One region of the Thermoanaerobacterium xylanolyticum LX-11 genome, then DNA from elsewhere that is predicted to be linked to it. Evidence: riboswitches for the same ligand, from Rfam matches in the RefSeq annotation. Region 1 holds a riboswitch; the other holds the start of a gene.
What was found. A riboswitch is a leader RNA that binds a small molecule or an ion and turns the genes downstream of it on or off. The one in region 1 is predicted to bind fluoride.

Region 1 (4,438 bases):
GCCAATCAAAAGAAGTTTTTGACTATGGGTGCTTTGATTTGGCATTAGCTAATAAACTTATTTCTAATAAATCGACAGTCGTCACAAACGATTTTTACTTAAGTGGCAATGAGAGAATCTTTGTTGTATCTGGGCCTAATCAAGGTGGTAAAACGACATTTGCCAGGACATTTGGACAAGTTCATTATCTTGCCAGCATTGGATGCCCTGTTCCAGGATATAAAGCGCGGCTATTTTTATATGACAATATCTTTACACACTTTGAAAGAGAAGAAAATGTAAATGAACTCCACGGAAAATTAGAAGATGAATTGATTAGGATTTATGATATTCTCTCAAAAGCTACGTCAGATAGCATTGTTATACTGAATGAAATATTTACTTCTACTACTCTGGAAGATGCTATTTTTCTCAGCAAAAAGGTAATGGATAGAATTATAGATCTGGATTTGCTTTGTGTTTGGGTTACATTTATAGATGAATTATCCACTTATAACGAAAAGACTGTAAGTGTAGTTAGTACGGTCGTACCTGATAATCCATCGCTTAGAACCTATAAGGTTGTAAGAAAGCCTGCTGATGGTTTGTCTTATGCCATTACAATTGCGGAAAAATACAGACTTACCTATGAGCATATTAAGGAGCGTGTAAACAGATGAAGACATTTTTGCTGTACAAAAATCGCGATTTTGATATGAAACAGGAATTGCCATGGAATGAACAAATATTGGTACAGGATTTGGGATTGAATGCGGTTTTTGATGCTATGGCACAAGGTGATGAGTTTTTGTACGATGTAGCTTATAAAGTCATTCTAACAAGTATAAATGATGTAAATGAGATAATTTATCGTCAGGATATTCTCAAAGATTGTCTAAAATATCCCTCTATAATAAGAAGCATTTATGACATTGCGGTAGAAACATTGGAAAATGAGAAAAAAAATTTTTGGAGCATTTTTAGCAGCTATCCATCGTCAATTTTGCATAGCTCAATTGAGCTTATGTACATGTATGTTGATATGCTTATTAAATTGAGAAAGATTGCGGAAGAACATTTTCACAAATTTGAATCAGAAGGTTTTAAATCATTATTTTCAATGCTACAAAAAGAATTAAATGATGAGTACATTGAAACTGTAAAAACACATTTAAAAGAATTGAAATTTGAAAATGGAGTATTGATAAGTGCGGAATTGGGAAAAGGTAATAAAGGGATTAATTACATTCTCAGAAGGCCTAATGAAATCAAACAGAGTTTAATTGAAAAGATTTTTTCCAAAAAGGCTTCGGCTTTTACTTTTTACATTGCCGATCGGGATGAAAGTGGCATGAAGGCTTTATCAGAATTAAAAGATAGAGGCATAAATCTTGCAGCAAATGCTTTAGCGCAGTCTGCAGATCACATTAATGGCTTTTTTAAAATGCTTAAAACAGAATTAGCCTTTTATGTAGGATGCATTAATCTGTATGAAGAACTTACTAAAATAGGTGAACCTATATGCTTTCCTGTGCCTTTATCTGCAGAGAATAGAAGACACTCTTATTCGGGTTTATATGATATAAGCTTGTCTCTGACGATGAAAAAGAAAGTAGTGTCAAATGATTTGAATGCTGACAGAAAAGATCTTTTCGTCATAACAGGTGCTAACCAAGGGGGAAAAACGACATTTTTAAGAAGCATTGGCCTGGCGCAGTTAATGATGCAGTCTGGCATGTTTGTGGGAGCAGAGAAATTTTCATCAAATATATGTATTGGATTATTTACACATTTTAAAAGAGAAGAAGATGAAGAAATGAACAGCGGTAAATTAGACGAAGAATTAAGCAGGATGAGTGATATTGTTGATAATATAAAGCAAAATTCCATGATACTTTTTAATGAATCATTTGCAGCTACAAATGAAAGGGAAGGCTCAGAGATTTCAAGACAGATAATAAGTGCATTACTGGAAGTTAAAGTAAAGATATTTTTTGTCACTCATCTTTATGAATTATCACGCAGCTTGTACGATAAAAAAATGGACAATGCGATTTTTTTAAGAGCCGAAAGAAAACCTAATGGTGAAAGATCTTTTAAATTAGTTGAGGGTGAACCGCTAAAGACTAGCTATGGAGAAGATTTGTACAAGAAGATATTTAAAAATTCTTGATTTGATTAAAATTTGATGGAGAGATTGAGATTTTTATTTTTACTATTATATTGAAAAGTTTTAATATTTTAGGTATAATTGTATTAACAGATGCATAAAGGTGATGGAACTCACTCAAACTGCCATAAGGCTAATAGTTCCTACGTGGTTTAAAAAACCAGTAGGAACTATTTTCTTTTATAGGGGGTGATATTAAGAAAAGTGTAATATTTTGAAATGTTCAGCGATGGAGCTCGCGCAATGCACCAGGATGCTGATAGCTCCTACCATTTTAACAAAAAAATTCATAATAAATGGAATAATTAGGGGGTTGTACTAATGTGGTTGACTTATAGTTGGTGGTTAGGTTTAGCTTTGATAGCAGGATTGGTTGCTGATTGGACGGGTATATCTATATCATTAATTGAGATTTTGGTAGGGGTTATTGCTGGCAATTATTTAGGATTTCAAACAAATCAGTGGGTAGAGTTTTTAGGAGGCGTTGGAAGCGTTTTTTTGACATTTTTAGCCGGAGCAGAAGTTGATCCAATAGTCTTAAAGTCAAAGTTTAAAGAGAGCATCACAATAGGGCTTTTAGCTCTTATATTTCCTTTTGCAGGAGCTTTTGCTTTTACGCATTTTGTTGCAGATTGGACTCTTAAAGCTTCTGAAATTGCTGGCATTGCTCTTTCAACAACTTCTGTTGCAGTTGTGTATGCTGTAATGGTGGAAAGTGGACTTAATGAAACGGAACTTGGGAAAATTATTTTAGCTGCTTGTTTTATCAATGATCTTGGTACAGTTTTAGTGCTTGGGATACTTTTTGCAAACTATAACAAGTGGATGTTGTTATTTGTAGTTATTACAGTAGTAGTAGCTGTATTTATGCCCTCTGCTACAAAAAAATTCTTTGCAGTATATGGCAATAAAGTAGGGCAATTAGAAATAAAATATCTATTTTTCTTTCTATTTTTAACAGGTGGATTAGCCTCTATGGCAAATAGTGAAGCTGTTCTTCCGGCATATATACTTGGATTAATGGTATCAGGTTTTTTTGTAAAAGAAAAGAATTTATTATTCCGTATGAGATCAATAGCATTTGCTATTTTTACACCTTTTTACTTTATAAAAGCGGGATTATACGTCTCTCTTCATGGTGTAATAGTAAATATTCTTTTGATTGTTATATTACTTTTAATTAAAATTGCAACAAAATATATAGCGGTAAAACCAACTACTATGGTATTTAAATTTTCAAAACAAGAAGGAATGTATACAACTCTTCTAATGTCTACAGGTCTTACTTTTGGAACAATATCAGCAATGTTTGGATTAACTCATAAAATAATAACAAGTAATCAGTACACTATTCTTGTTACTGTAGTTATTTTAAGTGCAATTGTACCTACATTAATTGCAGAAAAATTTTACAGACCGCAAGATTATGATATAGAAAGGAAGATTTAGAATGTTTAAAAAAATTTTACTTGCGTATGATGGGTCGGAATATGCAAATAAAGCATATGAATTTGTTTTAGAATTAGCGCAAATAAATAATAGTGAAGCATATTTGATATCGGTTGCTAATATTCCGGAATTTGTAAATTCAAAAGACGAAGTAGATGAGGCTTTAAATTCAGCAAAATTATATTATGGGAAGATACTTGGAAATGCAAGGAAATTGGCTAATGAAAAAGGGATAAAAGTATTTACAGAAGTGATAACAGGTCATCCTGTGGATTCAGTAATCCGCTTTGCAGAAAAACATGGATGTGACTTGATAGTTGTGGGTGAAAAAGGTAATAGCGGTGTAAAAAGGTATATTATTGGAAACGTTGCAGAAAACATAGCAAGGCATGCAAAATGTTCTGTTCTTATTGTAAAATAATATGTAGTGGCTATATAAAATTTGAAATTCAGGTATGTCAATACCTGAATTTCAAATTTACAATATGGATGTAATCCAATGAAGGAGCGATATAGTAGTATGAGGAAAAAATTAGATGAAATATTTGAAAAAGTAGAAAGTATATCAAAAGATATAAGTGTTGAAGCAATAGAAGATGCTATATCAGATATTAAAGATAAATTTAGCAGTAATGTCTTTTATCTTGTAGTGTTAGGACAATTTAAAAGAGGAAAATCGACATTCACCAATTATATATTGGGAATTGATATGCTTCCTACAGGAGTCGTTCCCTTAACATCTGTTATAACAAAAGTTCAATATAGTATTGAAGTATGGGCAAAAGTACTGTACGAAGATGGTAGGATTGATAATATTGATGTAAAAGAATTGGATTTATA
Region 2 (4,438 bases), 570 kb from region 1:
CTATAAGGTCTATCTTCTGTCAGTGCTTGGTATATATCGCAAACAGCCATAAGCCTTGAAATTCCATCAAGGTCTTCTCCAGTAAGTCCTTCTGGATACCCTGAGCCATCCAATTTCTCATGATGATTTGCAGCCCATTCAGCTATATCATCAATTCCTCCTATCTCACGTAGTATTATTTTAGTAAAGTATGTATGTGACTTTATCGTCATAAATTCTTTTTCGGTAAGCTTTCCTGGCTTGTCCAATATTTCATTTGGTATGGCCAACTTGCCCAAATCATGCAAAAGACCTGATATCTTAACCTTTTGAACTGTAATTTGATCGTATCCAGAAATTGTAGCTGCTTTATGAGCAATTTCAGAAATGCCTTTTGAATGGTTGTACGTAAAGTGGCTTTTGTTATCAATTATTTTTGAAAAAACTTCAGCGATATTCTCAAGAGCATCTATTCCGAGCACCATAATTTCATTTTTTATGTACGGTTTTAAGACATCAAACTGATTATAATTTTCATAATCCAGCCAAAACTTTTCTTGTTTCATTAGATCTTTAAACACACTTACCAATAGTGGATTAAACGCCTTTCCGGATTCTAAATCAAGCCATTTCTTTATGTTTTCCCTTGTATCGTACTCATTGAGTTTCTTGGATATAATGCTGTACCTTATGTCAAATTGATCTGCTAAATATATTATCTGTGCTTCTAAAGGAATGGAGTTTCCACTAAGATGGAAATACCCACTTCCATCCCAATTTTCATGATGATACTTGATGATTTCAGAAAACTCATCCCCTTTCGGCATTTCTTTTACAAATTCGCTTCCTTTTAACGAATGCTTCCATGTGCTATCATGGTTAATGTCCTCAACTATATCGCTTTTTCCTATATCGTGTAAAAAGGCAGAATAAAAGATCTTATATTCTTCGTCGTTTTTAACGCCAATATTTCGTGCCAGTCTTATGCCAACATAGGCAACTTTTCTCGCATGTCCAAAATTTCTTTTTTCCATCACATCTAATGATAGCGATAACGCTGAAAGCAATCTAAAATAGTCTAATATCAAAATCTCATACCTCCCTCCTTCTATACTTCTATAATACATTATTTAAAACAAACTTCCAATATAGTATCCTAAAAAAGCGCCAATAAGTCCAACAACGACAGTAACAGATGAATACAAAAATGCATGTATATAATGTTTTTTTCGAAAAAGATCTATTGTCTCATGAGAAAAGGTAGAATATGTAGTAAAAGCACCTATAAATCCTGTCATGATAAACAATTTTACATCATTATCAAATAGATGGATAAGCTTAGGACTTGATAAAAAACTTAATAATAAGGCACCTGTTACGTTTATGATAAATGTTTCTAATGGCACTACAAATTCCCTACTCTCTTTTATGTGTCTGGATATTTCATACCTTAATATTGCTCCCAAAACTCCTCCAAAGCCTACTAACAGCATATTTAGCATCAATTTTCTTCACGCCCTTTAATTATTTTTGCTGTCTTATCTCCTAACTCAAATCCCATAAAAGACATAATAAATCCTATAAGTATTGACAGAAGGACATACGTTACTGCAACTGCGATTCTCCCATTTCTCAGTAGATCCATAGTCTCTTTAGTGAACGTAGAAAATGTAGTGAAGGCACCTATAAATCCTGTCGTAATAGCAAGTCTTATATTGAAATTTATATTAAATTCTTCCAGGGTTAAATTTGAAATATAGCTCAGCAAAAATGACCCAAAAATATTTATAAAAAATGTCTCAATAGGAAATACAGTATGCAATATACTTTGATAATAAGTAGAAATTAAATATCTTAATATTGCCCCAAAAAAGCCGCCTACTCCTATATAGATGTATTCCATGAAAATCACCCTTCCATTTTCATTTTAAGTAATAAATATACTCCTATCAGGTAGTATACCCAATAGGAGCCATTAGCATCATCGCATTTAATGGTGAGCTCCTTCACCAGTCTTAATTATATTATAATCCAAACAAATTTTATGTCAAATTAATTTTCAGTAAACTTTAATTTACATTTCCCTTCTGCCTTCTAAAGCTCTGGACAGTGTTACAGAATCTGTGTATTCGAGGTCACCGCCTACTGGTACACCGTGTGCAATTCTTGTTACCTTTATTCCAAAAGGTTTTATCAGCTTTGCAATGTACATGGCAGTTGCCTCGCCTTCTATATCTGGATTTGTAGCTAATATTATTTCATTGATTTCAGCATCTTTTATCCTCTCCAACAGCTCTTTTATCTTTATATCCTCTGGCCCTATTCCATCCATAGGCGATATTGCACCGTGAAGTACATGGTATAATCCTCGATATTCCCTCGTCTTTTCCATCGCTACTACGTCTTTAGGATCGGAAACTACACATATGGTATGTGTATCCCTCGTCTCGTCACTGCATATACTGCAAAGCTCACTGTCAGTAAAGTTATAGCACTTTTTACAGTATCTTAAATTGTTCTTTGCTTCTAAAATAGCATTAGACAAATTGACAACATCATCTAAAGGCATATCTAAGATGTAAAACGCCAGTCTCTGAGCTGTCTTGCGTCCAATGCCGGGGAGTCTTGATAATTCATCAATAAGCCTTGACAATGACCTCGAATATACGTTCATTAATTAACTCACCTCAGAACAAGCCAGGTATGTTGAAACCTCCTGTTATTTTTCCCATCTCTTCTGCAATCATCTTTTCAGCACTTCTTAAAGCTTGATTTACTGCAGCCAATACAAGATCCTCCAGCATCTCTACATCGTCTTTGTCAACGACATCCGGATCGATCTTTATACTTATAAGTTCCTTTCTGCCATTTGCCACTACCTTTACAGCTCCACCGCCTGCAGACTCCTCAACCGTCTTGTTTTCAAGCTCCTCCTGCATTTTCTTCATTTGCTCCTGCATCTGCTGCGCTTGCTTTATCATGTTGTTCATGTTAAAACCGCCAGGAAATCCTCCTTTAGCCATCCAAATACCTCCTAATTAATTTTGTATTCTCTCTTATTTATATGCTAATTTTGACTTAGTAGTGATTAATCAATCTATTATTTCTACATCGCCAAAATATTTTTTTACTGCCTCAATTAACTGTTCATCTTCATTTTTTTCTTCTATAGCAAAAACTATGTTGTAATCATTACCTGTCAGTCTTTTAATAACATCTTTGATGTAATCTTTATTTTCGATTTTATTAAGTTCTTCTTTATAAAACACATGCTCCTTTGGATATTCTATCACAAAATTGCCATCTTTCAAATACGGTTTGCCTAAGCTTAAAAAAGAAAAAATCATCGGCCTGTCTTTCATTATCATACTTAACAGTTTTTTGAAAACTTCATTTACATTTATCTCAATGTTCTTATCTACTTTATCAACTATATCATCAGTTTTTTTCGCTTCTTTTTTTATCACTACATCATCAAAAACCCCTTCAGATTTTAAAGTTTTATCATTAGCGACAATATCCTTCTCTACAAACGGCATCATCTTACCGCTTTTAATCACATTCTCCAACTTATTTAGTCTATCTAATATGCTGTCTATATCAGGTGAGATTTCCGGATTTATAAGCTTAAGCAATGTTATCTCCAGCATTATTCTGGGAGATTGAGCATATCTTATTTTCCCCTGAAGATCTATCAATTTCTCTAACGCATTTGATAAAAACGCCATATCAAATAAAGATGCCTTCTCGATTACATCATTTATCTCTGTTTCTAATATCTCTTCTGACTCATCACCACATGTTTTGTATACAATCACATCTCTCAAAAAAGATAACAGAGCTTTCACCAAATTATTTACGTCTATGCCGTAAAGCATCAACTTATCTATCTGTTTTATGATTTCTTTTCCATCTCTATCGTTTAAACTATTCACTAAAGCAAACAACGTATCATCATTTACAGTGCCGAGTATATCGCACACATCATCATACGTTAAAACATCGCTGTATGAAGCACACTGCTCAAGTATGCTTATAGCATCCCTCATAGAACCATTTCCATGCTTGGCAATCAGTGCAATTGCTTTACCGTCTATATTTATTTGGCTGTCTTCAGCTATTTTCTTTATATTCTGTGAAATGACTTTCGATGATATCCTTTTAAAGTCAAACCTTTGACACCTTGACAAAATAGTTGCAGGTATCTTGTTTGGCTCAGTTGTAGCTAAAATAAATATCGCATGCTGTGGAGGCTCTTCAAGTGTTTTTAAAAGGGCATTAAAGGCACTGCCAGATAGCATATGGACTTCATCTATAATGTACACCTTGTACTTACATGAAGATGGAGCATATATGATGTTGTCCCTCAATTCTCTCACATCATCAACGCTGTTATTCGACGCCGCATCTATCTCTATTATGTCCATTAGAGAATTGTTATTAGCAGACTCGCATATCT

Region 2: linked by a shared signal. The riboswitch ahead of crcB (fluoride efflux transporter CrcB) and the one ahead of THEXY_RS03105 (cation:proton antiporter) in region 1 are both predicted to bind fluoride.

What each region holds. Positions count from the first base shown of each region.
Region 1 is NC_015555.1:621,970-626,407, forward strand. Features, by position in the region: gene THEXY_RS03095 (MutS-related protein) at 1-659, shown strand, start outside; gene THEXY_RS03100 (MutS-related protein) at 656-2,152, shown strand; fluoride riboswitch at 2,243-2,302, shown strand; gene THEXY_RS03105 (cation:proton antiporter) at 2,471-3,598, shown strand; gene THEXY_RS03110 (universal stress protein) at 3,600-4,019, shown strand; gene THEXY_RS03115 (dynamin family protein) at 4,119-4,438, shown strand, end outside.
Region 2 is NC_015555.1:54,337-58,774, reverse strand. Features, by position in the region: gene THEXY_RS00285 (HD-GYP domain-containing protein) at 1-1,067, opposite strand, end outside; gene crcB (fluoride efflux transporter CrcB) at 1,110-1,481, opposite strand; gene crcB (fluoride efflux transporter CrcB) at 1,481-1,882, opposite strand; fluoride riboswitch at 1,939-1,999, opposite strand; gene recR (recombination mediator RecR) at 2,054-2,653, opposite strand; gene THEXY_RS00265 (YbaB/EbfC family nucleoid-associated protein) at 2,667-3,002, opposite strand; gene dnaX (DNA polymerase III subunit gamma/tau) at 3,072-4,438, opposite strand, start outside.